2 regions of the Clostridium chauvoei genome follow, and region 1 is predicted to be linked to the other one. Evidence: predicted binding sites of a transcription regulator. Region 1 holds the regulator's gene; the other holds the start of a gene.
The links. The regulator NrdR, encoded in region 1, represses ribonucleotide reductase genes. The targets are predictions, from matches to a motif close to CACNANATNTNGTG.
Positions count from the first base shown of each region.

Region 2: the regulator NrdR is predicted to act here: its motif matches at 10,033-10,046, upstream of nrdD (anaerobic ribonucleoside-triphosphate reductase).

Region 1 covers NZ_CP018624.1:1,395,135-1,410,889, reverse strand. The annotation lists gene udk (uridine kinase) at 1-257, shown strand, start outside; gene BTM21_RS06645 (penicillin-binding transpeptidase domain-containing protein) at 302-1,927, shown strand; gene sigK (RNA polymerase sporulation sigma factor SigK) at 2,101-2,796, shown strand; gene BTM21_RS06635 (type IV pilus twitching motility protein PilT) at 2,906-3,961, shown strand; gene ftsZ (cell division protein FtsZ) at 4,833-5,954, shown strand; gene BTM21_RS06625 (sigma-E processing peptidase SpoIIGA) at 6,181-6,981, shown strand; gene sigE (RNA polymerase sporulation sigma factor SigE) at 6,991-7,698, shown strand; gene sigG (RNA polymerase sporulation sigma factor SigG) at 7,780-8,553, shown strand; gene BTM21_RS06610 (YlmC/YmxH family sporulation protein) at 8,729-9,052, shown strand; gene nrdR (transcriptional regulator NrdR) at 9,129-9,584, shown strand; gene BTM21_RS06600 (purine nucleoside phosphorylase YfiH/LACC1 family protein) at 9,719-10,453, shown strand; gene BTM21_RS06595 (response regulator) at 10,469-11,167, shown strand; gene BTM21_RS06590 (sensor histidine kinase) at 11,171-12,859, shown strand; gene BTM21_RS06585 (phosphate ABC transporter substrate-binding protein) at 13,041-13,874, shown strand; gene pstC (phosphate ABC transporter permease subunit PstC) at 13,953-14,843, shown strand; gene pstA (phosphate ABC transporter permease PstA) at 14,846-15,670, shown strand; gene pstB (phosphate ABC transporter ATP-binding protein PstB) at 15,689-15,755, shown strand, end outside.
Region 2 covers NZ_CP018624.1:2,480,955-2,496,709, reverse strand. The annotation lists gene rnmV (ribonuclease M5) at 1-145, shown strand, start outside; gene rsmA (16S rRNA (adenine(1518)-N(6)/adenine(1519)-N(6))-dimethyltransferase RsmA) at 147-989, shown strand; gene BTM21_RS11810 (hypothetical protein) at 1,154-2,425, shown strand; gene BTM21_RS11805 (hypothetical protein) at 2,530-3,006, shown strand; gene BTM21_RS11800 (YhfM domain-containing protein) at 3,142-3,981, shown strand; gene BTM21_RS11795 (Mrp/NBP35 family ATP-binding protein) at 3,997-4,836, shown strand; gene BTM21_RS11790 (ferredoxin) at 4,902-5,090, shown strand; gene thiT (energy-coupled thiamine transporter ThiT) at 5,138-5,791, opposite strand; TPP riboswitch at 5,863-5,961, opposite strand; gene BTM21_RS11780 (hypothetical protein) at 5,990-6,196, opposite strand; gene BTM21_RS11775 (DegV family protein) at 6,301-7,143, opposite strand; gene BTM21_RS11770 (PadR family transcriptional regulator) at 7,333-7,788, opposite strand; gene BTM21_RS11765 (DegV family protein) at 7,790-8,635, opposite strand; gene BTM21_RS11760 (DUF3048 domain-containing protein) at 8,797-9,792, opposite strand; gene nrdD (anaerobic ribonucleoside-triphosphate reductase) at 10,064-12,181, shown strand; gene nrdG (anaerobic ribonucleoside-triphosphate reductase activating protein) at 12,345-12,854, shown strand; purine riboswitch at 12,896-12,997, shown strand; gene BTM21_RS11745 (xanthine phosphoribosyltransferase) at 13,092-13,664, shown strand; gene BTM21_RS11740 (leucyl aminopeptidase) at 13,922-15,403, shown strand.

The DNA of each region.
Region 1 (15,755 bases):
GAGATCTTTTAGACATAAAAGTTTATGTGGATACTGATGCAGATATAAGAATTTTAAGAAGATTAGTAAGAGATATAAACGAAAGAGGAAGAACTGTAGAATCTGTTATAGAACAATATCTAGGTGTTGTAAGACCAATGCACATGCAATTTACAGAACCAACAAAGAGATATGCTGATATTATTGTTCCAGAAGGGGGACAAAATAAAGTAGCTATAGATATATTGGTTACCAAAATAAAAGATATATTAAAATAGTTGTATAAAAAACACCTCCCTAGGCTAGAATTAAGCCTAGGGAGGTGTTTTATTTGAGTGGAAAGAAGTTAATTAATTTAAAAAGAATAAGATTAACATTTGGAATTTTCATTATTTTGTTGATAGCTTTAGGGGGAAGGCTTTATTTTCTTCAGGTTCATCCTACAGAAATGGTTACAGGAGAAATGACAAATCATCAAACTGAAGATATTTCACAAGTTAGATATAAGATATTAGATACCAATGGAAAAGATATGTTAAACTATAGCAAAAAGTATATAATGGTATTAGATACAAAACCTTTCATGCTAAATAATTATGAAGAAACTTTGGAAGATTTAATGGCTCTTAATTTTATTATGAAGTCAGAAGATACTGATTTTAATTATACAAAAATCATGAATGAAGGTGGAAAAAGATACTATAGAGTAAGTGAAGAAACATACAATAAAATAAATAAATTAGAGAATGTAAAAGGGATTTACACATACGTATACGATGAAGTTGATTCGAAGGAAGCTTGGAGAGTAGAAAATTTTTTATCTAAAATAGGTGATAAAGAAGAAGTTGAAGGTTCATTACAATGGGAATTAAATAAATATATAGGAGAAAATAAATATCCCAAATCAAGGTTTTATTTAGATGATAAAGCTGTTTATAGTGATGGTGAAGTAGATGAAGGGGCAGATAATAAAAATATAAAGTTAACTATAAATAAAGAGTGGGAAGATAAAATAAGAGAAATATTAAAAAGAGAAGACTACGGTTTCTTAAAAAATGTTGGCGTAGTAGTTTCAGAAGCAGAAACTGGTAAAATAAGAGCTATGGTTCAAAAGGATGAGAGTCAAGCAAATGTAAATTTAGGTATAGAGCAACTTGGATATGAACCAGGATCAATTTTTAAAGTAATTACAGAAACTATAGGATTAGATTTAGGGTTAATACGTCCTACTGATACATTTGTATGTAGTGGAGTTATTTGTAGTAAACACGGAAAATCTTATGCACATGGTACTATGTCTGTAGAAGATGCTCTTAAAATTTCTTGTAATGATGTTTTTGCAAAAGTAGGTGGATTAATTGGGTATGATAAATTTATGGATTATATCCAAAAAATGGGGTTATTTCAAAGGGTTTTAGGTTTAGAAGGAGAAAGTACAAATGAAGCTACAGGAGTTAAACCTAAAAGAGAAGATAGTATGAATAATATTTCTATAGGTCAAGCGACTATGGTAACTCCATTACAAATGGCAGGTCTTTATAATACAGTAGTAAATGATGGTGTATATATAAAACCTACAATAATCGAAGAGGTATTAGACAAAGATAATAATTCTATACATAAGTTTAAAAATGAGTCAGTAAGAATATTTAGTCAAACTTCTGCTAAAATAGCTCAAGAGACAATGTCAAAAGTAATATGGGAAGGATCAGGGTTTGAAGCGAAAGTTGAAGGTGTTAAAATTGGTGGTAAAACAGGAACCTCAACAGGTGAAGGTGGTACAAATCATGGATGGTTTGCTGGATACTTCATTAAAGATGGTAAAAAGTACACAATAGTAGTTATTGCACCACATATAGGAGAAAAACATCCAGATGGTAGAGATCTAGGTGGCGGTAATACAGGTGCTCCTATATTTAGAGATGTAGTAACAGCTATAGCAAAATAGTTATAAGTATAGAAAAAGCTTAATATTCATATATTGAGCTTTTTTATTTTCTTAACTTTTAGTATATAAATGTAAAGTAAATGAAAAAGTATTCCAACTTTATTTTTAATAGTATAAGCAATTTTTTCGTACTTAATCATAGTATATAATAAGCACTATTAGGAGGAAGTTAAGTGTTTTTTATATCAAATATAATAGAACTGTTATGTAATTCTATATTTTTAACAGGATATATAGCAGGTAGTAATACATTTCCTAAACCTTTAGATGAAAAAGAAGAGCAGTATTACTTAGCACTTTTAAAGGAAGGAGATAAAGAAGCTAAAAGTGTTCTTATAGAAAGGAACTTAAGATTAGTTGCACATATAGTTAAGAAATATACTTTTCCGAATAAAGATGTAGATGAGCTTATATCAATAGGAACAGTAGGGTTAATAAAAGCAATAGATTCTTTTGATGGTTCTAAAGGAACAAGACTTGCAACTTATGCATCTAGATGTATTGAAAATGAAATATTAATGCTATTTAGAAATAATAAAAAGCAAAAAAGTGAAGTATATCTTCAAGATCCAATAGGGGTTGATAAAGAGGGTAATGAAATATGTTTAATTGATGTTTTAAGTAGTGAAAAAGATTCTGTTTTAGAAAAAGTGGAAAGTAACCTCCAAATAAAATCATTATATAGTAAGATAGGGGTTTCTCTAAGTGATAGAGAAGGGGAAATATTAAAAATGAGATATGGATTAATAGATGGAAGGTGTAGAACACAAAGAGAAATAGCTGCTCTTATGGGGATATCTAGATCATATGTTTCAAGAATTGAAAAGAAGGCTCTTAAAAAGTTAAAAAAAGAAATGTCAAGCAAATAAAATATATATCCTCCTGTTGAAACATTATGTATTAAAAAAAAGGAATGTGACGATTTTTATAGAATATAATACTAATAGGGCTTTTCTATGATGCAAGAGGAGGATAAAAATGTATTTTTTACGTGATTTACTAAGTAAGACAATAGAGGCAGAAGCATCAGATCTGCATTTGACAGTTGGGTTACCGCCTATTATAAGAAATAATGGGAAATTAATGAAACTTGGAACTAATAAGTTAACACCAGATGATATGGAAGCTTTTGCAAATGAAATATTGGAAGCCAGATATGAAGAGTATAATAAAATAGGAGAGTTAGATATATCTTACTCATTACCTGGAATTGGAAGATTTAGGGTGAATATATTTAAACAAAGAAATAGTGATGCAATTGCAATAAGAGTTATTGCTTTAAAGATACCAACACTTGATGAACTTAAACATCCAAATGTTATAAAAGATATGTTAAAAAATCAAAGAGGATTAGTTTTAGTAACAGGATCTACAGGTAGTGGAAAAAGCACTACTTTAGCAGCTATGATAAATGAAATAAACAACACAAGAGAAGCTCATATAATTACATTAGAAGATCCAATTGAATATTTACACAAACATAATAAGTGTATAATTAATCAAAGAGAAATAGGAAAAGATAGCAAAAGTTATGAAAGTGCTTTAAAAGCAATATTAAGAGAAGACCCAGATGTTATCTTAGTAGGAGAGATGAGAGATTTAGAAACTATTTCTATTGCCTTAACGGCAGCAGAAACGGGTCATTTAGTATTCTCCACACTACATACTATAGGTGCGGCTAAAACGATAGATAGAATTATAGATGTTTTTCCACCACATCAACAACAACAAGTTAGAGTACAACTATCAGCTGTGCTTAAGGGTGTGATATCTCAACAACTTGTACCTAATTCAGATAATTCAGGTAGAGTAGTAGCAATGGAAACTATGGTAACAACTCCAGGAATACAAAATCTAATTAGAGAAGGAAAAACTTATCAAATAGAGTCAGCTATACAAACGGGCAATAAATATGGTATGAAAACAATGGATATGTCTCTTTCAGAATTATATAGAAGAGGCATTATAAGTATAGAAACTGCCTTTAGTTACTCAGTAGATAGAGAAACTATAAAGAGAATAATGATGCTTTAAACATTAAAGATGTTAACTTTTAGTTAACATCTTTAATGTTTTTTTATAAATCTATAATTTGGAATAAATTTTATGAAGGAAAATTTATATTAATGTTGAATAGTATATATAGTAGTGTCTTCAAGCAGATTAGAATGGAGTTATTGTAAATCTAATGGGTATAAAATTTCATTTAAGTAGGCTTTACATAATATAAAACTCTAAATATAATCTTAAAAGCTATATATTAAATTAGAAGCTTAATATTAGAAGCGTACAAATTCGTTAAAGAATTAATTATATAGTAAAAAGGTTTAAGCTAATTAAATAGTTATAAGATTATTGCTTTTAACAAAAGATAATAAAATGGGAGAGGGTGTTAGTATAATTACATTCTTAAAACATAAATATCTTAATATTTATGTAGAAGAATGAAAGAAAAGTTTTATTTATTAAATGTAAAATAAAATATAATTAGAATTAAAACACTTAATGTAGATAAACAGTTGTTTTATTTGATTTTAGATGCTAGAATAAAAGAAATGTTGAATTTTATTAAAGTTAAATTCAAAAATACTGGCTATTTTTATAGGAATAGTAGTATAATTTTCTATGGCATTTGTATTAATTTCTTTTAAGGAATTAATAATTAAGATAAATAGTAGTATAAATCTATTGTCTTACAAAAAAACAATTGGGATTACAAATTTCTTCAACTTTGACTCTTTTACTATTGTTAAAGATATACATAATGAGTTAAAATTATATTATGTGAAGAAGAATTTAATTTGCAAAGCCATAATGAATTAGTGAAAAGATAGGATAGAAAAGAAGATAATATGTGGAACAAAGTAAAAATTACTAGTAGATATTTTCTAAAGGAGGAATTGTTTTGTTAGATTTCGAAGTAGATATGCAAGAATTAACCAATATTAAAGTTATTGGTTGTGGTGGCGGCGGTGGAAATGCCGTTAATAGAATGATAGCTGAAGGTTTAAAAAATGTTGAATTTATAGCTGTTAATACAGATAAACAAGCATTAATGTTATCTCATGCAAATGTTAAAATTCAAATTGGTGATAAGCTTACAAAGGGGTTAGGCGCAGGTGCTAATCCTGAAATAGGAAAAAAAGCTGCAGAAGAAAGCAGAGAAGAAATAGCAGAAGCAATAAAAGGTGCCAACATGGTATTCATCACAGCTGGAATGGGTGGTGGAACAGGTACAGGAGCAGCTCCAGTAGTTGCAGAAATAGCAAAAGCTATGAATATATTAACAGTAGGTGTTGTTACTAAACCATTCCCATTTGAAGGGAAAAGAAGAATGAGACATGCTGAAATGGGGATTGAAAACCTAATGAATGCTGTAGATACACTTGTTATCATTCCAAATGAAAGATTATTATCAATGGCTGATAAGAAGACAACTCTTCTAGATTCATTTAAATTAGCTGATGATGTATTAAGACAAGGTGTTCAAGCTATATCTGACCTTATTACAATTCCTGGGGTTGTTAATGCTGACTTTGCTGACATAGAAACTGTTATGTTAAATAAAGGATTAGCTCACATGGGAGTTGGACATGGTACTGGAGATAATAAAGCTCAAGATGCAGTAAGACAAGCGATTTCATCACCATTATTAGAAACTTCAATAGATGGAGCTACAGGAGTTATAATTAACTTTACAGGTGGCGTAGATTTAGGAGCTATTGAAGTATATGAAGCTGCTGATATAGTAAGAGAATCTGCTGACCCAGATGCTAACATAATATTTGGTGCTGTTATAGATGAAACTCTAACAGATGAAATTAGAATTACAGTTATTGCAACTGGATTTGAAGAAGAAAACCATTCATTATCTGTAGAAAAGCCTGTAGTAGAAAAGAGAACTGTAGTAAAAGAAACAGTACAAAAAGAAGAAATAGTTATGGAGCAGCCAAAGAGAGTAGATCCATTATTAGATATTGATACAGATAGTGTTAATATACCAAGTTTCTTAAGATCAAGAAAATAAGTATTTACTTAAAAGTTTATTATAGTATTTAAAAGACGAGGATTCATAAATCCTCGTCTTTTATTTTTATAAAAAATAAATTAAGGTAGATATATTTAAATTAATAAACTACATAACTGTAATTAAATGTAAAAAACAAGGGGGAAAAATATATTTAAAGGTTAGTTATTATGACAAAATTTTGAAGTATCAAAGTTTATAATTTAATACAAGGGAGGAACAAGGAATGGTTGTGTATGTTGATGTAGTTTTTATTGAGAATTTTATTGTAAATCTATTTTTATTATTAATTACTATGAAGCTACTAAGATTTGAGTATAGGAAGAGTATTTATGTAGGGGCAGTACTTGGAGGATTATATACTCTAGCTTTATTTATAAAAATTCCTGTACTTACATCATTAGTTGGGAAAATACTAGTAGCATTAATTATGATAATGTTAACGGTTAAAAAAAGAACTTTAGGAACTATAATAAAGGCAGTGATTACCTTCTTTATAGGGTCCTTTACATTATGTGGAATATGTTTTACCTTTTCATTAATGCAAAATCAATATTCTATTTCAAAAGATTTTATTATAAGCAATTATTCAATAAAATATATAATTGTTTCAATAATGATACTATACATAGTTATAGTTAGGATTGTAGATTATTTACGAGAAAGAGCTTTAATTAAAAATTTATTATATGATATCGAGTTTTCTTACAATGAAAAAAAAGTATGTTTGAAAGGATTTTTAGATACAGGAAATGAACTAAGAGAGCCAGTAACTAATTTGCCATGTATTATAGTTGAAAATGAACTAATAGATACTATGAATATACCAGATGAAAAGGCTTATTATATCTCATACAGCACTATAGGTGAGGATGGTAAATTAAAGGGATTCAAAGGAGAAAAGATTAAGGTTAGACAACAAAATGAAGATTGGAGAACTATAGATGCAATTATTTGCAGTTGCAAGAATAATAAATTAAGTAAAGAAAATGAATTTAATGCATTATTATCAAGAGGTATTATATAGGAGGAGAGTATGTTAAGGTTAGATGTATTATTAAATAGAATTATACAAAAATTAAAGTTATTTAAAAGTAAAGTTCACTATGTAGGGGGAAATGATTCTTTACCACCACCACTAAAGAAAGAGGAAGAAGAGGAACTAGTTAATAAATTAATAAAAGGCGATGAATCAATTAGAGATATATTAATTGAAAGAAATTTAAGATTAGTTGTATATATAGCAAGAAAGTTTGAAAATACAGGAGTTTGTGTAGAAGATTTGATATCAGTAGGAACAATAGGACTTATAAAAGCTGTTAATACATTTAATCCTGAAAAGAAAATAAAACTTGCAACCTATGCCTCAAGGTGTATAGAAAATGAAATTCTTATGTATCTTAGAAGAAATAGTAAGGTAAAAGCAGAGATATCCTTTTATGAACCTTTAAACATAGATTGGGATGGAAATGAATTATTGTTATCGGATATTTTGGGAACAGAAAATGATACTGTTTATAATTTAATAGAAGATGAGGTAGACAAGCAATTATTATTTTTAGCATTAAAACATCTTAATGAAAGAGAAAAAGAAATTGTAAAATTAAGATTTGGGTTAAATGGAACAAGAGAAAAGACTCAGAAGGAAGTAGCTGACATGCTTGGGATATCACAATCATATATTTCAAGGCTAGAAAAAAAGATAATAAGTAGACTTAAAAAAGAAATCAATAAAATGATTTAGGTTGTCTTTAGTATAAAAGTAAACTCTATCGGAAATACTTTTAAATGCAGTATGTTATTACTTCCGAAGGGGTTGATGATTTTGATCATTAATAAGGTAGAAATATGTGGAGTAAATACTTCAAAATTACCAATATTAAAAGAAAAAGAAAAAAGAGAATTACTACTTAGTATGAGAGCAGGAGATACTACTGCAAGAGAAACTTTTATTAAAGGTAATTTAAGATTAGTCCTTAGTGTGATTCAAAGGTTTAATAATAGAGGAGAAAATGTAGATGACTTATTTCAAGTAGGGTGCATTGGCCTTATGAAAGCCATTGATAACTTTGATTTAGGTCAAAATGTTAAGTTTTCAACTTATGCTGTTCCTATGATAATAGGAGAAATTAGAAGGTACTTAAGAGACAATAACTCAATAAGAGTAAGCAGATCTTTAAGAGATATTGCATATAAGGCCCTTTTAGTTAGAGATAGACTTATAAAGGACAATAATAAGGAACCAACCGTCTCTCAAATAGCAAAGGAGTTAAACTTACCAAGAGAAGAAGTGGTGTTTGCCCTTGATGCCATTCAAGATCCAGTTTCTCTTTTTGAACCAATTTATCATGATGGTGGAGATGCTATTTATGTCATGGATCAAATCAGCGATTCTAAAAACAGCGATGAAAATTGGCTTGAAAACATATCTATAAAGGAAGCTATGAAAAAATTAAATGATAGAGAAAAATTAATTTTAACATTAAGGTTCTTTAATGGAAGAACACAAATGGAAGTAGCTGACGAAATAGGAATATCACAAGCTCAAGTTTCAAGACTAGAAAAGACAGCCTTAAAGCACATGAAAAAATATGTATAGAGCTCAATTTTTGAGCTCTTTTATATATTTTTCATAGCCTATCGCCAAAGATAAAAACTATAAAAACATTAAAGGAAAGCTAAAATGAGGATAATAAATCTTCATTTTAGCTAAAGCATTAATTAAAGAGGAGATGCATATAATAATTAATATATAATGTATGGGGGGATGAAGAATGAACTTTATGGGTGGTATGATGAATGAAGAAAATAATGAAAATATGGATAGTGATTTAATCTTACATTCATTAAATGCATTAAGATCAATGGAAGTTATAGATATAAAAAATGGTGCTAAATTAGGATTCGTTAAAGATGTTGTTATAGATATTAAGGAGAGTAAAGTGGTAGCTATAATATTACCATCTATTGATAAAAATTGGTTTAGTAAAGAAGAAGATATAGAAGTTCCTTGGGATCATGTAAAAAAAGCAGGTATAGATGTACTATTAGTTGATACAACAGATATTATAAAAGAGGAATTTAAAAATAATATCTAGAAAAATTATAAATATATAGTATAATAATAACATGGGAAACTGGAATTAATAACAAGATATGAAAGGCGTGAAGATAATGAAATGTCCTTTTTGTTCCTTTGAAGAAAGCAAAGTAGTAGATTCAAGATCAACAGATGATAATACAACTATTAGAAGAAGAAGAGAATGTTTAAAGTGCAACAAGAGATATACAACATACGAAAAAGTAGAAGATATTCCTATATTAGTAATTAAAAGAGATTTAACAAGAGAAAATTTTAATAAAGAAAAAATTATAAATGGATTAATTATTGCTTGTCAAAAAAGACCTATATCAAGAATGCAAATAGAAAAAATTGCGTCAGATATAGAAAAAACAATTTCAAATAAAATGATAACAGAAGTAGAATCAGAGCATATTGGTGAGATGGTTATGAATAGATTAAAAAAGATAGATGAAATATCATATGTTAGATTTGCTTCAGTATATAGACAATTTAAAGATATAAATACATTTTTAGAAGAAATTAAAAGTTTAGTATCTAAAAATTAAAAGCTTATTAGCGTATGCTAATAAGCTTTTTTAGTTAAATGTATGTTAAAAAGGGATAATATATTTAAAATAAATAGAAAAACTATTAGTTAAATGTTAAAATATATTAGAATATATTCTTAAGAGGTGTATAAATGAAAAAGTTAACAATAGATGATTTTAAAAGATATAAGGACTTTTTAAAATTAGATTTAAATAATATAAGTATTGTTTTTTCAACGGCAGAAAATAATAGAAGTTTTAATAAACATACACAAGATGGAGTGGATAATTTAAATAGTATAAAAGCTGATTTTAATTTAGATAATATAGAATATTTAAACCAAATTCATAGTGATAAAAGTTATATATATAATAAATATAACTCTATAAAAGATAAAGAAGGGGATGCAGTTATAACACATGAAGAAAAAACTGCAATTGGAGTTTTTACAGCAGATTGTACCCCTATAATACTTATAAATGAAGAAAAAAAAGTAATAGCAGCTATTCATAGTGGTTGGAAGGGGACTTTTAATTCTATAGTTTTAAAAACTTTAGATAAGATGATAAAAGAGTATGATATAGATTTAAAAACTACAAAAGCATTTATAGGTCCACATATAAGAAAATGTTGTTATGAAATTTCAGAAGAATTAAAAGAAGATTTTATAAAACATACTGGAATAGAAGAAAAATTATTATTTGATGGAAGAAATTTAAGTATGGAAACTGTAATAATTAAAGATTTAATAAATGCAGGAATACTAGATGAAAATGTATATTCATTAGATATATGTACTCATTGTTGTAAAGATCTAAAAATGCATTCATATAGAGCATCAGTTGGAACCTATGGCAGATTATTTTCATTTGCATATATAAAGTAAAAGGGGATGAAAGAAGTGGCACATGAGAAAGTTTTAGTAGTAGATGATGAAGCACATATAGTTGAACTTATAAGCTATAATTTAATTAATTCTGGTTATGATGTGATAACAGCTAGCAATGGAAATGATGCAGTAAAAATGGCGAGAGAAAACAAACCGAGTTTAGTATTACTAGATTTGATGTTACCTGGTATAGATGGTTTTGATGTTTGTAAGGTCATAAAGGGAGATAAAGAACTTAAAAATACTTCAATTATCATGCTAACTGCTAAGGGAGAAGAGTTAGATAAAATATTAGGATTAGAATTAGGAGCAGATGATTATATAACAAAACCATTTTCAATTAGAGAGTTACTTGCAAGGATTAAAGCAGTATTAAGAAGAGTAGCACCATCAAAAGAAGAACTTGAAACTTTCACTTATGATAATTTATCTATAAATTTTGAAAGAAGAGAAGTTTATTTGGCTTCTAAAAAGATAGATTTAACTTTAAAGGAGTTTGAACTTTTAGATATACTTATAAGAAATAGAGGGAAAATTTTAACAAGAGATATGTTACTTGATAAAATTTGGGGATATGAATATATAGGTGAAACTAGAACGGTAGATGTTCATATTAGATATTTGAGGAAAAAGATAGAACTAGATGATAAAAACCCTAGATTTATAGAGACTATAAGAGGTGTTGGGTATAGATTTACCCTAAATGATTAGAAAATGAAGAGAAAAATAATAAATTCATCTATAATAACAGTTTTATTTGCATTAATAATAGTAACATGTTTATTTATAAGTTTAGTAAATTTAAAAGAGATAGATAAAACAAAGGAAACGTTAAAAAATTATAATAAAATTATAATAAATATAGATAATTATAGTAAAGAAACATTAAGTAATTTTAAGATAAATAATAATAATGTTAGATTTACCATTATAGATAAGTCTGGAAAAGTGGTATTTGATAGTACAAATAAAAGTCTTAAAAATCACTTAAATAGGCAGGAAATAATAAAAGCCTTTCAAGATGAAGAAGCTTCTTCAAGTAGATTTAGTGAGACAGAAGGAACAAATGTAGTTTATTATGCAACAAAGATATCCGAAGATTACGTAATAAGGGCTTCTGTACCAACATATGCAATTAGATTTTTTACTTTTAAATATTTTAATTATTATATAGTTGTAATTATATTTGTAACACTTTTATCATTAGCATTATCTTTGAAATTAATAAGAGCAATTACATATCCATTAAATGAGTTAGAAATAGTTACATATAAAATAGCAAATGGAGACTTAAATAAAAGAGCAATTATTTATAAAGAAGATGAAATTGGGTCTTTAGCACATACCTTTAATAATATGGCAGATCAACTACAAAGCAAAATAAATGATTCAGTAGATAAACAAAACAAGCTAGAAGCTATACTTGAAAGCATGGAAAGTGGTGTTATAGCTATAGATAATAACCTTGAAGTTATGCTTATAAATCCTTATGCAAAGAGAGTATTTGGGATTAATAAGGAGATAATAGGAGCAAAAATAGGAGAGCACATTATAGATTATGACATTATAAATTTCATAAAAGAAATGCCAGCTATAGAAACAAGAGAAATAAAATTATTGCATCCAATAGAAAGAGAAATTAGAATTAAAAAAGCTCCTATAATAAGTATAAAAGGTACATTGATAGGTATAGTTATAGCAGTTCAAGATATAACTGATATAAAAAGATTAGAAAATATGAGAAGTCAATTTGTTGCAAATGTTTCTCACGAGTTAAAAACTCCTCTTACTTCAATTAAAGGCTTTGCAGAAACTTTAAAAATAGTAAATGATGAAGAGACTAGAAATAAATTTTTAGATATAATAAATAACGAAGCGGAAAGATTAACACGTTTAATTAATGATATTTTAGTATTATCGAACATAGAAAATAATCATATTTCAAGAAATGAAGAGTTTGACCCTGTACAAGTAATTGAAAATGTAATTAATATGGTTAAAACACAATGTGATGAAAAGATGACTAAAATAGAATTTGTAAATAATAATAAAGGGATGCTAGTTGGAGATAGAGATAAATTTCTACAGTTAATTTTAAATTTAGTTGAGAATGCTATTAAATATTCAGAGAATAAAAGTTTAGTTAAAATTAATATTCATAATAAAAGAAATTCTACTTATATAACAGTTGAAGATAATGGCATAGGAATACCTAAAGAAGATATTCCAAGAATTTTTGAAAGATTTTATAGAGTGGATAAATCAAGAGCTAAAGGTGGCACTGGACTTGGACTTGCTATAGTTAAGCATATTGCTAAAACCTTTAATGGAGATATATATGTAGATTCAACTTTGGGAGTTGGAACAAAATTTACAGTTAAGATAAAAAAACAAATTATTTAACATAAGTAAAACCTAGTAGTAATGCTAGGTTTTTTCTTGTGTTATATGTTAAATTTACTTAACTGTAATGTAACTTTTCTTAACATTTAACTAATATTTCTTTAACTTTTAGGGACTAATATAAGTATGAAAGGGAAATTGATAAAATAATAATTTATAGAATAATTGGAGGAATTTTTTAATGAAAAGAAAGAGCTTAAAATTAGTTTATGCAGCTTTATTAGTTTCAATGATGGGAGGGGTATTTGCAGGGTGTTCAGGAGAAGGAAGTGCTTCAAGAGGCGATGTTAGAGTTTCAATATCAGGATCTACATCAGTAGGGCCGTTAATGGAAAAAGTAGCAGAAAAATATGAATCTGAAAATAAAAGTCTTTCAATAGAAATTAATCAAGTAGGGTCATCAGCTGGTATTAAGGATACCATAAATGGAGTTTCAGAAATTGGAATGTCATCAAGAAAGCTTAAACCTGAAGAAGAAAAAGAAGTAAAAGGAACTATAATAGCCTATGACGGAATAGCTCTTATAACAAATAAAAATAATACAGTAAAAGACATAACAATGGATAAAATTAAAGATATATATACAGGTAAAATAACTAATTGGAAAGACCTTGGTGGATCAGATATGCCAATAGTTGTAGTATCAAGAGAAGATGGGTCAGGTACTAGAGATGCTTTTCAAGAAATTGTTGGGTATAAATCAGATGAATTAGTAGCAAATGCAACTATATCAGATGGAAATGGTAATGTTAAAACAACAGTAGAAGGCAATGAAAATGCAATTGGTTTTGTATCTTTTGAGTACTTAGATGATAAAATAGGACAATTATCAGTTGATGGTATTAAGCCAGAAGCTAATCTTGTTAAAAGTGGAGAATATAAATTATCAAGACCATTTATATTAGCAAGCAAAGAAGGAAGTATAACAGAAGAAGGTAAAAAATTAATTGATTATATTTTAAGTGATGCAGGACAAAAAATAGTTGAAGAAAACAAATTAATTACAATAAAGTAATACTTAATTTGAACTGCTCCAAATTTTGGGGCAGTTTCATTATAAGATTTAAATAGTATTTTCTAGGAGGTTCTTGGTATGGAAAGTGCTAAGGAAAGAAATAATAAAAGTAAATATTTAATGGAAAAAATATCTCATGGTGTATTTTTAGGAAGCGCTCTTATTGCAGTAATAAGTTTATTACTGATAATCGGATTTGTATTTTATAAAGGACTAACTCCATTTGTAAGTAAAGGATATTCTGTTGGAGGATTCATATTTGGAACTGAATGGGTTCCATCATTAGATAAGTTTGGAATTTTACCAATGATATTAGCTTCTATATTTGGTACTTTAGGATCACTAATAATAGGAGTACCGGTAGGAATATTAACAGCGGTATTTATTGCAGAAATAGCACCTAAAAGAATTGGGAAAATAATTTCATCTTCAGTTGAGTTATTAGCAGGAATACCATCAGTATTATACGGAGTTTTTGGCCTTGCCATTGTGGTTCCTTGGATAAAAGAAACTTTTAACTTACCAAAGGGGCAAAGTCTTTTAGCTGTAGTATTAGTTTTATCAATAATGATGTTACCAACAATAATTACAGTAGCAGAAACTGCAATAAGAGCAGTTCCTAAAGCTTATAAAGAAGGATCTTTAGCCCTTGGTGCATCTCAAATAGAAACAATCTTTAAGGTTGTACTTCCAGCAGCTAAATCAGGAATATTAGCAGCAATAGTTTTAGGAGTTGGTAGAGCTATAGGAGAAACAATGGCAATAATATTAGTTGCAGGTAATTCGCCAATTATTCCAAAAGGTTTAACAGAAAGTGTAAGACCTTTAACTACTAATATAGCCTTAGAGATGGGATATGCTTTTGGAACTCATCAAGAAATGTTATTTGCAACTGGAGTAATTTTATTTTTATTTATTTTAATACTAAATTTAGTATTAAGTAAACTTTCTAGTAAGGAAGGTATGTAGGTATGAGGAAATTAAAAGAAAATATATTAAAAATACTTTTATGGATTTCAGCAGGGATAACATTAATATCATTAATATTTATATTAGGATTTATATTTTTAAAAGGTTATAAATTAATAAATATAAATTTTTTAACTTCAAATTATTCAGCATCAGGTAATGGTGGGATACTCCCTATGATAGTTGCTACTTTATATACAGTTATATTAGCAGTTGGTATTGCAACTCCTATAGGTATTCTTGCAGCTATATATCTAAGAGAGTATGCAAAACAAGGTAAAATAGTTAGGATAATAAGATTTTCAACTGAAAGTTTAGCTGGAATTCCTTCAATAGTTTATGGACTATTTGGAGCTATATTCTTTGTTGTTACTTTAAAACTTGGATATTCTATTTTAGCAGGTGCATTAACAGTATCAATAATAATATTACCAGTTATAATACGTACAACAGAAGAATCATTAAAATCTGTTCCAGACTCTTATAGAGAGGCTTCATTAGGACTTGGAGCAACAAAATTTCAAACTTTATATAAAGTTATTGTACCAAGTGCAGTACCAGGTATATTAGCAGGTGTAATACTTTCTATAGGTCGTGTGGTTGGAGAATCAGCAGCAATACTTTTAACAGCAGGAACAGTTGCTAAAATGCCCCGAGGTATAATGTCTAGTGCAAGAACTCTTACAGTTCAATCTTATCTTGCAACAAAGGAAGCTGGAAATATAGAAGAAGCCGCTGCAGTTGGTATTGTATTAGTTTTAATAATATTATTATTAAATACCATTGCAAAGTTAATTATAAAGAAATTTAATAAGGCAAATTATTAGGATTATAGAGGTGAAAAAATGTCAAAGGATAGTTTACCTAAAATAAGAGTTAGAAACTTAGATTTATTTTATGGAGAGAATCAAG
Region 2 (15,755 bases), 1.1 Mb from region 1:
AAGAATTATGCTAGGTAAGGAATTAGGAATTGGATATGGTAATGCAAATCAAATGTTAACTAGATTAAATAAGTATTCAATAACAAAAGAAGAGTTTATTGCAGCAATTCAAAAAATAGATAAAGAAATGGAAGGAAATAAGTAATATGGATATACAAGATGTGAAAACAGCAGAGCTTGTTAAAAAGTATAACTTTAAATTCTCAAAAAGCTTAGGGCAAAACTTCTTAATAGATGATTCTGTTCCTAGAGATATAGTAAATGGTGCTGATGTAGATGAAAATGACTTAGTAATAGAAATAGGACCAGGAGTAGGAACTTTAACAGCACAATTATTGAAAAGAGCAAAGAGAGTAGTAGCTATAGAATTAGATAATGATTTAATTCCAATATTAGATCAAGAACTTGGAGACAATCCTAATTTCATGCTAGTACATAATGATGCTTTAAAAGTAGATTTTAATGAGATTATAGGAGATGAAGAAAGTGTTAAATTAGTAGCTAATTTACCATACTATGTTACTACTCCTATTATAGTTAAACTTTTAAAGGAAAACTATAAATTTAAATCATTAACCATAATGATTCAAAAAGAAGTTGCAGAAAGAATGGATGCAGATCCAGGTAATAAGGATTATGGTTCACTTTCATTATTAGTTCAATACTATTGTAATACTAGTATTGTAAGAAGAGTACCACCACAATGCTTTATACCAAGACCAAAGGTAGACTCAATAGTTATTAGACTAGATAGACTTGAAGAGCCTAAGGTGAAGGTTCAAAATGAAAAATTATTCTTTGATATAATAAGAAACTCATTTAATATGAGAAGAAAAACTCTTTGGAATGGAGTAAAAAGTTTAGGGTTAGAAAAAGAAAAATTAGAATTAGCTTTTAAAAATGCTAATATAGACCCAAAGAGAAGAGGAGAAACTCTAAGTATTCAAGAGTTTGCTTGTTTATCAGATAAAATAAATGAACAGTTCTAAAAATAAAAGTATTACAATAGAATAGTAGTGCCTAAGCGTATTAATGAAAAACTCGGAAGACTTTTAATTTGATGTTAAAATTCTTCCGAGTTTATTTTTGAACATATTTATATATAGCACGCATATAATATATTGAATTAATCTAAAATGGAGGTTTTAGAGTTTTGGCACAAGTAAATAAATTGTATAGAAATTTTATTATTTTACAAGAAGATGAAAGAGGATATTCAAACTGTAACGATAAAGCTCTATCTGGTTACTCAAAAATAGAGGCAAAAGGAGAAAAATGCAAGGTATCTTTTTATGCTCAAAACCTAAAAAATGATAGTGATGATTATTGCATTATGCTTATATGCAATAAGAAAGATTCTAAGAAACTTATAGATTTAGGAAAAATCAAAGTTTCAGAAGGAGGAAAGGCAGAAGTTACGAAAGAATATTTTGTTGATAACATAGCTGGTGTTGGAATACCATATGACAAAATATCAGGAGCAGCAATAGTTAAAATGAAAGATGGTATTCCTATATTCATAATGTGTGGCTTTATGAATGGAGAGCAACCATCAGAAAACTGGAAAAACTATAAAGTAATAAAAGCTGAAGAAGGAATAATTAAAATTAAACCTAAAGTAGAAGCTCCAAAGAAAGAAAAGGATAAGGATAAGAATAAGGAAAAGAAAAAAGAAAAAGAAAAGAAATATGATAAAGATAAGAATAAAAAGGATGAATGTAAGAGAGAAGAAGTAGAAGTTAATATGGAAGATATAACCTCTGAAAGGGAAGAATCTGATAGTGTTGAAGAAATTACTAAAGTTCAAGAGATTGAAGAGGTTGAAGAAGTTAAAGAAGAGGTAGAAGTCTCAGAAGAAGTAAAAGAAAAAATTAGAGAAGAATTGAGAGAAGAGCTAAAAGAAGAAGTTAGAAAAGAAATAAATGAAGAGATTAACACAAGTAAAAATGAAGAAAGAACTAAATTTGACGATTATGAAGAGCTTATTCAAAAGAAATCTGACAATGTAGAAATAAGAGGAAGTGTTGGAGAGTATTTTGAAGGAATAGCAAATGGTTTTGAACATTATAGAGGTTATAAAGAAATAAAAAATTGTAAGTGGTATAAAGTTCAAGTTAATGATTTATATGAAATGTGTAATATGTCAAATTACAATAAATATACTGTAGCTTATTATCCAATGTTAAACTATTATCCTTATATTAAGAAGTATGGATATTTTATGTTAGGTTATAAGTGTGATAAAGAAGGTAATCTAAAATATATAGTTTATGGAGTACCAGGAAAGAAAGATAAAAATGAACAGCCATATGAAGGGAAAACTGGTTTTGTAACTTGGATAAGTGATGAGGATAAAGATAGCTTAGGATGCTGGTTGATGTTCTATGATTTTAGAAATTCAACAGTTGTTGTGCCTATGCAATAAAATATAAGATTAGAGACTGTACTTAATAATTCCTAATGAGTATTAATAAGAAAAAAGTCTATATTTTTACAGTCCTATTATCACTTATGTTTATCCTAGTATGCATGCAACAATTATTCAAAGAGAATGTAAGAAAAATTGCTCTTTCTAATAATAATATAAGAGCGTTTAGAGAATTGAATGTAGGGGATGGTAAATACCAAGTTTTATTACCTGAAACATGGTCTATTGATGAGAGAAATAAAAATATAGATGGAATTGAGTTTGAAGCAACAATAAATGATAATAACAAAATAAATGGTACTATTAGCATTTTGGATAGAATCAAAGAGATCGATAATATCCCCGATACCATATTTAAAGATGTTAAAAGTGAAGATTATAATGTTTATGATGAATATGGAATTAAGTGGCATGTTTTAGAATATAAAATGCCAAATGATGATGAGTACAAAAATATATGTTATTTCAGAAAATACTCTAGAGGGAAGGTTCTTATAATAAACTTTCATTTCGATGAAAGTGAATACAAACCAAGCATAAAAGTTGCTTTTGATAAAGTAGCAGAGGGCTTTAAATAGTTTATAATAAGATTTGCCATTAAAGAATTAAAGTATTATAATTTAGTTATAATTAGGAGAAGTTTAAACTTCTCCTAATTACTTATTAAAGTAAATATATACATAATAAAATCTTTTGAAAAAGGAGATTACATTTTGAAGAAAAGAAAAACATTCATAAGTATTATGTTAACAATGTTAATTTGTTTAAACTTTGTTAGTTGCACTACAATAGATAATATAAAAACAAAAATTGGGGGTAAAAATGAGTATTTTGAATACTTAAATACTAATAAAAGTGATAAGATAAGTATTCAAAGTATTAGAGATCCAGGGTTTAAATTTATAGTAACAGATGATAAAGCTATAAAAGATATGTACGAACTTTTATCTAGTGCTAAAGTAACTGATAAAAAATCAGAGCTAAATCCTGATTATGTTTTTGAAATAAATGTTGGTGATGAAGTAAAGAAATTTTATTATGTTGTTGGAGCAGTAGAAGGGAATTTCTATGATGAAACAACTAACTTTACCGTATCAAAAAGATTAGATGAAGGAATAATACAAAACTTATCAATAATAAGAAAACCTAGGGATTTTGAATATGTGTATTATAACTCAATTTTGAAGGTCTTAGAAATGAAAAAATCGGAATTGAATAATAATACCCATAAGGTAGGAATAAACATTCAAGGTGATGTTGATTGTTTAAAGTATGTATTTTCAACTGATTTAGAGGAGTTTTTAAAGAATGCAAAAAAAATTACTCCAGATGTAAGTCTTGTTAATAATAACTCAAATGAATTTGATGTTGTTATTACTATAAAGAATAGAGGGTACGACAGTACTACATACAAAACTAATATAACAGTTGATAACAAGACAGATAAGATAAAAGATGAATTTTATGTAATGGCGACTAATGAATTTAAAGAATGGGCTATTGATATTTACGAAGAAAGTGATGTACCGAAGGCTATAAAAGCTGAGTGGTAAAAGGAGGAGAATAAAATGGGAAATTGTTCAACATGTCCTAGTAAGGATAAATGTGGATCAAAAACAAAAGATGGAGCATCATGTGGGAAAATAACTCCTAACTATGGGAATGTAAAAAATATAATTGGTGTTATAAGTGGTAAAGGTGGAGTTGGTAAATCAACAGTAACAGGTATATTAGCAAGCACTTTAAGAAAAAAAGGATATAAGGTGGGAGTGCTAGATGCTGATATAACAGGACCATCAATGCCAAGATTTTTTGGAATAAATGAAAAAAGAGCTATGATGCAACCTATAGGAGAAACTAGTGTAAAATATTTTCCAGTAGAAACTGAAAGTGGAATAAAGGTTATATCAATAAATCTTTTAATTCCTAATGAAGATGAACCAGTAATTTGGAGAGGTCCAATGGCAACTGGAGTATTATCACAATTATTTACTGATACAAACTGGGAGGACTTAGATTACTTATTAATTGATATGCCACCAGGCACGTCAGATATAACATTAACTATAATGCAAAGCTTCCCTTTAACTGAGTTAGTAATAGTATCAACACCTCAAGACATGGTATCTATGATAGTTAAAAAGGGTGTAATAATGGCTGAAAAAATGGGTATCTCTGTAAGAGGTGTAATAGAAAATATGGCATATATTAATTGCCCTGGTTGTGATACTAAAATTAAAGTCTTTAGCAAAAAATCAGCTGAAGAACATGCAGAATATTTAGGTTTACCATTATTAGGTGAACTTCCTATAAATTTAGATTTAACAGAAGCTTTAGAGCAAGGAAAAGCAGAAGAATACGTAAGAAATAATGATTTATACGCATTAATATTTGAAGGTTTATATTAATAAATACATAACTCTTTTTTCTTTGGGAATAATATAATTGAAGTTATTTAGAAAGGATGAGAGTTATGAAAGCTAATGTAGATAAGGATACTTGTATAGGTTGTGGACTATGTCCATCTGTATGTCCAGAAGTGTTTGAAATGGACGATGATGGAAAGGCTGTAGCAAAAGTTACAGAAGTTCCAGATGCAAATGTTGATGAAGCTAAAGATGCTGAATCAAGTTGTCCAGTAAGTGCAATAACAGTAGATTAATAAAAAAGTTCTACCTTGAGTTTAAGGTAGAACTTTTTTTGTTAAAATTAACTTATACTTGCTTGTTTACTAGATAAGTTGTTAATAATTCTATCAAAAGGTAAGAAGAAAATAATAATTAAACAAATAATTAATTCTCCACCTACAGCTGTTCCATTTACAACTAAAGAATATAAAGCAGGTGACCATCCTTCAGGTGCAAATGCTCCGAAAAATACATAACCTGATATAAAGTGGAATATAAACTTTAAAGTCATACCAACAGCTGTTCCAATCATCTTATTATTTTTAAAATATCCTGCAAAACCTACAGCCATGTATGGTAATGGATAATCAAATAATACTTGAATAGGATGTAGAATATAAGGGTTTAATATTAAACTTATTATACCAAATAAAAACCCTGTTAATAATCCTATTTGTGGGCCATACATATAAGCGATTAATATTATAGGAACCATACTACCTAATGAGATGCTACCGCCTCCATTTGGTAATACATATAATTTAATCATATTTAGTATAGTTGCAAGAGCAAGAGCTATACCGATTCTAGTCATTATTTTAGCATCAAGCTTAATATTTTTGAACTTTATTATAGCAAGTAAAAGTATGACGCCACCAATAACTGTGACTATTGATAATGGGTTGTCCCATAAAACTGAAAAGCTTTCTTTTAGAGTAGAAATAAAATTTGACATAAAAAAATACCTCCTTATACTTGTGCTAGGAGATATAAGATATACTAATATATACATGAAAATGTAATATAGATATCATACATAAGCTTCCCTACGCTGGTATTATCCAGATCAGGTAAAGGGTTAATGTTAAAAACATCTCTCAGCCAATGGCACCCCTAGCAATTGTTAAATATAGGTTATATTTTAAAGTTATTTCTAAAAAAAGTCAACTAATTTATCTTTGTAAATTTTGGAAGAATGATTATTACAGTAACCAAAACTTCCTGATTGCGAGGATATATTTACAGTTGAACCTATAGATGTATAATTATCTACCTCTGATAATGGAAGTTTTATAATTGTATCATCTTCTAAGCAAACAAAAGCTTCAAAATTACTGTAATCTATTATTTTACCTTTCAAACTAACACCACCTAAAAGTTAATAATATTAGTTTGGTCAAAAAGGTTACTTATAATACAAAAAATGTTGAGTATCTTTTAACTTTACTCAACATTTTTTAAAATTTATACTTTTTCTATTGCTAGTCCCATCATACCAGGACCTGAATGAACAGCTACCATAGCGCCTACAGGTGTTATGCCCATAAACTCGCAATTATGTAATGCTTTAACTGATTCAGCAAATAAAAGAGCTTCATCCATGCAACCACCTTGAAGTATCCAAACTTTACATTTAGATTCATCTAGATGAGTTTTTAAAACTTCAATCATTTTAGATAAAGATTGTTTTCTTCCTCTAACTTTAGCATATGGGTGATAAACTCCATGCTCATCCATAGTTATAATTGGCTTAAGGTGTAAAAATTGACCTATAGTTCCTGCTAATTTACCTATTCTGCCACCTTTTTTTAGATACTCTAAGGTATCTAAAGTAAAGTAACCTGTTATGTTTTCACGAATTCTAGGTAGTTCTTGTATTATTTCATCATAAGATTTTTTTTCTTTAACGAGTCTAGCAGCTTCTAATACTAGAACTCCTTGAGGGAATCCTATGATTTTGCTATCGTATACATAAGAGGTAAGGTTTGGATGCTCTTCTAATGCTAATCTAAAGGCATTAAATGTTCCAGACAATCCACTAGAAACAGAGATTGCTATTACATGAGTATATCCATTAGCTTCTAAATCTTTTAGAACTTTAGCAGAAGTCTTAGGACTAGGAAGAGATGTTGTAGGAATTTCTGTAGAAAGTCTGTTATAAACCTCTTCAGGAGTAATGCTAATTTTATCTTCAAATTCCTCGTTTGAGTATAAGATTCTTAAAGGAAATAGATGTATGTTATTTTCTTTTAATGTTTCTAAAGATAAATCAGATGCACTATCCGTTAAAATTGCTATCTTTTGCAAATATATAGCCCCCTTTCTAATTATATATCAATTATATATCATATTTGATAACTATATCAATAGTGATAAGGTTATAATTTTATTAATTTATATAGATTTATAAATTTATTATATAATTATTATTTGTAGAAATAATTATATAATAAGCTGTAATAATTGGATTAAATAAAAAAAGCGTCATTAAGACGCTTAAAGATATAGATCTTTGTAAATTATTTTAAAAACTTTAAGTGATTCTTCTATTTTAGGTTTTAAAAGAAATTTTTTGTTTTTATATTCCTCTAAACCTGCAGGTGTTAAAGAATAGAATTTCTGAAATTTTTTATGAGGATCATCCCAATTGCCTACAACATAACCACTCTTCTCTAATTTTTTTAGTAGGGGATAAATACCACCAGTACTAGGAATCCAAAGTCCATTAGTATTTTCACCAATTTTATGAGCTATTTCATTTCCATTGGTTGGACCTAAAGTTAAAATGTGAAGAACGTATATAGGAAGTAATCCTTTAGTAAAAACCTGACCAACTGATTCTCTTTCTTTTTGGATTTTTTTTAGTTCGGCTAGTTTTTGTTTGTATTCCTCATGAATTCGCTGTTCCTCTGCTTTAATATCATCGATACTATTAAAGCTAAAGTTATCCATGTTATTGTACCTTTTGAATAGCTAAACCTATTAAACCAGGACCAGCATGAACTCCTAAGGCAGGACTAATTTCAGAAATACCAATATCCACTATATTATCAAGTTTTAATAATGTTTGTAAGTATTTTTCAGCAGTTTCAAGAGCTCCACCTTGAAGAACCCAAACTTTACATTTACATTTATTTAATTCATTTTTTAGTATATCAGTAAGTTTTGATAAAGCTTGTTTATGTCCTCTAGCTTTACAAATAGTATAATAAACACCATTATCATCAACAGTTATAATTGGTTTTAAGTGAAGAATTTCTCCTAAAGTTCCAGTTATTCTACCTATTCTACCACCTTTTTTTAAGTATTCTAATGTATCTATAGTAAAATATCCAGTTATATTTGAATGTATTGCAGGTAAAGAACTAACAATTTCTTCAAAAGACTTACCTTCTTCAATTAACTTACAAGTTTCCATAACTAGAAGTCCTTGAGGTAATGCTAATATTTTACTGTCATACACATGAGAAGTTAATTTAGGGTGATCTTCTAAAGCTAATCTTATAGCATTAAATGTTCCAGATAACCCACTAGATATAGTGATAGCTATAACATGTGTAAAGCCTTCGTTTTCTAAATCAGTTAATATAGTGTGAATTGTTTCTGAACTTGGTAAAGAAGTTTTTGGCACTTCATTTTCTAAATTATTATAGACTTCTTCTGCTGTAATATCTATTTTGTCTTGAATCTCTCTATCTGAATAGATAAGTTTCAAAGGTAATAATTTTATATTCTTTTCCTTTAAAGTTTCTAATGATAAATCACAAGCACTATCGGTTAATAAAGCTATTTTTTGCATGTGTACTCCTCCTAATAATTTCCGATTAATGTTAATTATATTATATCATAATAGATTATTATATCAATACTGATAAAATTCTAAAATTATCACTATTGATATGATTTCTTGTTTTAATTAAATTTATTCTTAAAAATAAAAAAACCACCTTATGGTGATTTTTAACTAAAAGTTATATTTGAATTTTTATCTAATATGTGCCATATAGTTTTTCCTTGAGATAAAGGTACTACATTACCGGAATAATCGTAAAAAGTTGTTTTTGAATTTTTATCTTCTTTTTTCCAAAGTACATTTACATATTTTCCGTTAGAAAAAATATATCCTTCCCCTTCTCCGATTAAATCTATATCTATATGATTATTATCTGCTTGAAGCTGAATATTTGTTTTTTGAATAACTACATTAGCAAAAGATAATGGTTTATCTGTTAAAGCGTCAATAGCTACTTCACCATCCATATATTTTATATATTCCCCATTATCATATATATATGAGGTATTATAAAATCTATTTACATTAAGGTTTATATTTTTTATTGTATTAAGAGATTCCTTTGAATAATATTCACTATTAAATGTTGCAAAAGGTTTTGGTGTTGAATTAAACTTTTTATCTATTATAGAATTTAATATATTTTCAGATGATGTATATAAATTATGGGGAGCAGATCTTTTATCATCCCTCCAAAAATATTTGCCATTTGAAATTTCATTTATACTCATAATTGATTCATCTTCTGAGATTGTTGCTAATGCTTCAGATGAGCCTCCACAATGAGCAAAGGCTAGATTGTTTTCATGAGCAAGATCTAAAAAGTATGGTCTAACGCTTCTTATAGGGCCAATAGCATTTGGTTGTTTACTATGAAATAATGCCATAAATCTAGGAATTCCCCCTTCAGCTAATGTTTCATAAATTACGTCTGCATAAGATAAACCACTTTGTGGCCTAGCATAAACAGAATTCTCTACCATAACCATAAAAGGTGTGTTATTATTTAAGTCTTGAGAAATTTCTTCACCAGTATAATAGGAATATATTGGTTGAGATTTATCTATTTCGTTAAAGACATCAACAGGATTACTTTCCTTATTTGAGCAACTAATCAATGAAAAAAGTGATAAAAATATTAAAATTGATAAAATTCGTTTCATAAATATAATCCCCTTTTATTAAATTAAATTTTTAAAATATTAAGTTTATATGTGGCTTTTAATAACAATATATTACATAGATATATAAAAATATGAGTACATTTAAAAATTTATGTTTATTATAAAAAAGGGTAAAAAATGAAGATATATTGATGTAATTTGAGAATAGTTAATCGAAGTCAATCCTAGCATCTTTGATGATGAAAATGTAATGGAGTATAATAATTACTAGTAAATTAATACAAGATATTGTGCGATAGGGGTTGAGTGTATGCTATATGTAGTGAAAAGGGACGGTAGGGAAGTCGAGTTTGATGCCGTTAAAATATCAAACGCAATTAAAAGCTCAGGAGAAGAGGTCGGGAAAAGACTTAGAGAAAGTCAAGTTCTAGATACAGTTCAGAAAGTTATCAATTATATAGAAATGTCTGGGCAAGAAAGAATAACTGTTGAAGAAATTCAAAATTTAGTTGAGAAGGCGTTACTTGACAGTGGATATAAAGACATAAAAATAGCCTATTCAAATTATAGAACACAAAGAACACAAGTTAGAGAAATAAAATCAGACTTAATGACAGCTATTCAAAGAATTGGTGTCGAAACCGATAGAGATAATGCTAATGTAGGTAATAACTTTAGTTCTAAGTTACTTAGAATAGCATCAGAATCTAATAAGTGGTTTAATTTAGCTAGTATGCCAAAGAGATTAGCTAAGGCACATGAAAATGGAGATTTATATTATCATGATTTAGACAGTTATAACTTGACTACTAATTGCTTACACATACCTACAGGGGAAATTTTAGAAAAAGGTTTTAATACAGGATATGGGACAATAAAAGCACCAAGAAGAATAGAAACAGCAGCAGAACTTTCATGTATATTACTTCAATCAACTCAAAATGATATGTTTGGTGGGCAAGCACACCCGGATTTTGATAATGACATGTCTGCTTTTGTAAAGCCAACGAGAGATGAAATAATAAATGAGTTAGAAGAGCTAGGAATTGATAAAGAAAAGATAGAGAAACTAACAGAAGAAAAATTAAAGAAAAGAATACATCAAGCAATGCAAGGCGTTGTATATAATTTAAATACGATGCATTCAAGAGCAGGATCACAAGTACCGTTTAGTTCTATAAACTTAGGTATTCCAAACTCTGAGGATGCAGCTTTAGTATGTGAAATTTTCTTATTAGAATATGAAAAAGGATTAGGGAAGGGAGAGCAACCGATATTCCCTAACATAATTTTTAGAGTTAAAGAGGGCGTTAATAGAGAAGTTAATGATCCATATCATTATTTATATAAATTAGCATGTAGAGTTGCTGCTAAAAGAATGAATCCAACATTTATGAATATAGATGCAGACTTCAACAAAGAATATTATGATATGGGATATATGCCTGCAACTATGGGATGTAGAACTTATCTAATGAAGAATATAAATGGTGAACCAGGATGTAAAGGAAGAGGAAATATTGCGCCAACTACAATAAACTTACCAAGAATAGGCTTACAAGCTAATGGAGATATAGATAAATTCTTTGAAATATTACAAATGAAGTTAGACCTTGCAAAGGAATCATTACTTCATAGATATGGAGTACTTAAAAATCTTAAAATTAAAGATTTACCATTTGTAGCTGGTCAGGGTTTAATGAAGGGATCAGAAGGGTTAACTCCTGATGATACAATAGAACCAATCCTAAAACAAGGAACATGGGGAATTGGATTTATAGGACTTGCAGAAACTTTAATAGCATTAACAGGAAAGCATCATGGTGAAGATACTGAAGTTAGAAAATTAGGTGTTAAAATAGTATCATATATTAGAGAATATACAGATAGAATTACTGAGGAAACTAAATTAAATTGGAGTTGTTATGCAACACCAGCAGAAGGTCTTTCAGGAAAATTCATAAAACAAGATCAAGGTACTTTTGGAATAGTTAAAGGAGTTACTGATAAAGAATACTATACAAATAGTTTCCACATTCCAGTAAACTTCCCTATATCAATTAAATGTAAAATAGATATAGAAGCACCTTACCATAAACTTTGTAATGCAGGGCATATAAGTTATTTAGAAGTAGACGATTGTCCATCTGGAGAAGCAATTATGGATATTTTAGACTATGCATATAAGTACACTAACATAAGTTATTTAGGAATAAACTTCCACATAAGATACTGTAAAAGTTGTGGGACTTATTTAAGTAGTAATGAAAGTAAGTGTAATAAGTGTGGAAGTTTAGATATTCAAGGTATTTCTAGAGTTACTGGGTATTTAAGTTTAGACGAAAGATTTGGCCCGGGAAAATACCATGAAAGAGAAGATAGAAAGTCTCATACAGGAACAAATAAAAATAATTACCAAATTGTATAAAAGTATACTTTACTTAAAGGAAAATACAAAATAATAAATAGTTATAGAATTGGGTATCGAATCCTAATCCTATAACTATTTTTTTATTGTATAATAGTATAATGGACAAGCTTTTGAAATTAAAAGTATTTATTAAATTAAGAAGTAGGATGTGGAGGATAATATGGAAAAGACTATAAGATTATCAGGGATAGCATATGAAAGTCTAGTTAATGGACCAGGCATAAGAAGAGTGTTTTTCTCACAAGGTTGTAAGCATAATTGTAATGGTTGTTTTAATCCAGACACTCATAGTTTCTTTGGTGGAGAAGATAGAAATATGGATGAACTTATACAAGGAGTATTAGATAATCCGATGATAAAAGGCGTGACATTTAGTGGGGGAGATCCCTTTGAGAGAGCGGAAGAATTTGCGTATATGGCGAAACAATTCAAAAATAATAATATAAATGTCTGGAGTTATTCAGGTTATACTTTTGAATATATATTAAACAACATTGATAAGATTCCAGGTTGGAGAGATCTTTTAGATAATATAGATGTTTTAGTCGATGGGAGATTTGATAAAACAAAAATGGATGAAAGTTTAAAGTATAGAGGTTCTACTAATCAAAGAATTATAGATGTTAAAGAAAGCGTTAAATCAGGAATTATAAAAACTCTAGACTTTTAATATGATTATTGGATATTTAAATAATGTAATGTTATAATGATTAAAAAAAGAATAATATGATTCGTATATGCTTGAAAATAAGGTTCAAGTGTCTCTACTGGGAAACCGTAAAAATCCTAACTACGAATATATGAGTGATGAGTATATGTTTTTTATACCCACTATACATTCATATGTTTATTTGTAAATTACATTTTTAGTAGAGAAGATAAATAAATGAGTGATAGGAAGGTAATTATGGAAGCATTAAAGAAAAAAATATTAGAAGAAGGTAACATAAGAGAAGGTAATATATTAAAGGTTGATTGTTTCTTAAATCATCAAATGGATATTAAATTTTTTAATGAAATAGGAAAAGCATTTAAGGAAAGATTTAAGGATCAAAAAATTGATAAAATACTTACAATAGAAGCTTCAGGGATAGGAATTGCAGCTATTGTTTCACAATATTTTGATTATGTACCAGTAGTTTTTGCGAAGAAAACGGAAAGTTTAAATTTAGACAAAGAAGTTTTTGAATCAGAAGTACATTCATTTACAAAAAAGAAAACTTATAAAGTTAGAGTAGGAAAAAACTTTATAAAAAAGGAAGAAAATATACTGATAATAGATGATTTTTTAGCTCAAGGTTGTGCAACAAAGGGTATGATAGATATAGTTAGACAAGCTGAAGGAAATATTATTGGTGTAGGAATAGTTATAGAAAAGGGTTTTCAAGAAGGAAGAAAAGTGCTTGAAGAAATGGGGATAAGAGTAGAATCTTTAGCTATAATAGATAGATTTGAAAATAATACAGTTATATTTAAATAAGAGTATGCAAATTGCATACTCTTATTTTTTAACAAAAAAAGCGCCGAAGCGCTTTTAAATAAATGGGGGATGGGACCTGTAATAAACAGGTTTTTTTGTATCTACATTTTTATTATGGACAAGAGAATGAAATTATATACAAAAAAATAAAAAAATTTAGAATAAATTTAAAATAAATAATTACAATAATATGGAAGTGTGTGATATATTAAATTTAGGAAATACTATGTCTTAAAGACAATAATGAAAGGAGTTTAATAATGAATATTTCATTTAATAGCATGACGTGCTCACAAGTAGATACTTTAATTATGTATTTATTAGAGGATAATTTAGAAACACCTAATGAAGAGATTAATAAAGTAATAGATTCATTAGAAAAAAGAGATTTATTTAAAGGAAAAGAAGGTCAAAGTTATATATTTAATAGAGAGGTTAATTCAGAGTTTCAAACTGTAATTTTAATGGGATTAGGCAAAGAAGAAAACTTAAGTTTAGAAATTATTAGAAAAACAGTTGGAAAAAGCATTAAGAAATGCAAAGAATTAAAATTATTAAAAATATTTTTAAGAGTACCAAATACAAATAAATTATCAGTAAAGGATATGGCTAAAGCTTTTACATATTCAGCAAAGTTAGCAAATTACACTTTTGATAAATATAAAACATCTAAAAAGGAAAATGTTGAATTAAATATTTCAATAGGCGTTCATAATATAGACAATGAAGTTAAGGAATCAGTAGATTTATTTATTGAAGAGGGAACTGCTTTAGCAGATGCAGTAATACTAGCTAGAAATTTAGTAAATGAGCCATCTAATGTTATTTACCCGGAAACATTAGCAGAAGAAACTATTAAAATTGGAGTTGATAGTGGATTTGAAGTTGAGGTTTATGATTTAGAGAAAATAAAAGAATTAAAGATGGAAGCTTTCTATAATGTAGCAAAAGCATCAATAAATGAACCTAAATTTATTATTATGAGGTATTTTGGTGATGAAGATAATAAAGATAATATATTAGGATTAGTAGGAAAAGGCTTAACTTATGATTCAGGTGGATATTCTATAAAACCTACAGGTAGTATGGTAGATATGAAATCTGATATGGGTGGAGCAGCTGCTGTAATCGGAGCAATGTCTGTAATTGCTAAAAGAAAACTTAAAGCAAATGTTATAGCTGTAGTAGCTGCTTGTGAAAATTTAATAGCAGGAAATGGATATAAGCCTGGAGAAGTTATAGGATCTATGGCAGGAAAAACTATAGAGGTAGTAAATACTGATGCTGAAGGAAGATTAACCTTAGTAGATGCAGTTCACTATATAATAGAAAATGAAAATGCTAAAGAAATTATAGATGTTGCTACATTAACAGGAGCGGCATTGCATGCATTAGGTGAAACTACAACAGCGGTAGTAACTAATAATGAAGAATTTTATAAAGAACTAAAAGAAATATCTGAATATACAGGAGAAAAGGTTTGGCAACTACCAACTTTTGATGAATATAAAAAATTAATTAAATCTGATATTGCTGATTTAAAGAATAGTGGTGGTAGATTAGCTGGAACTATAACAGCAGGATTATTTATAGAAGCCTTTGTTCAAAATAAACCCTGGTTACATTTAGATGTAGCAGGAACAGCTTGGGCTTCATCATCAAGCGAATATGGAATAAAAGGTGGTACAGGAGTACCGGTAAGCACATTATATGAATTAGTAAAAAAGAGACAAAAATAATAGAGAATGATTATAATAATTTTAAGTAATTAGATTATATTCAAATTTACTTACAAACATATGTAAGTTAGTAGTAATATTAAAAGTATTGTTTATTACAATTATGAAAACACAACTGTTCTACATGAAAAGTTGTGTTTTTATTTTAGTTTTTAAGTTTTCTAAAAGCTAGTAGGGTTTTTATTACACATATGTTAAACAAATAATAAAAATAATTAGTGATAATTAAATATAATTATAAAAAACGTGTAAAAAGTTGTCAAAAGTTTTAATATATAATACGATATTTATACAAATAAGCTTATTGTTAGTAAAAATACAATAATTTGGAGATTAATAAAATAAAATGTAA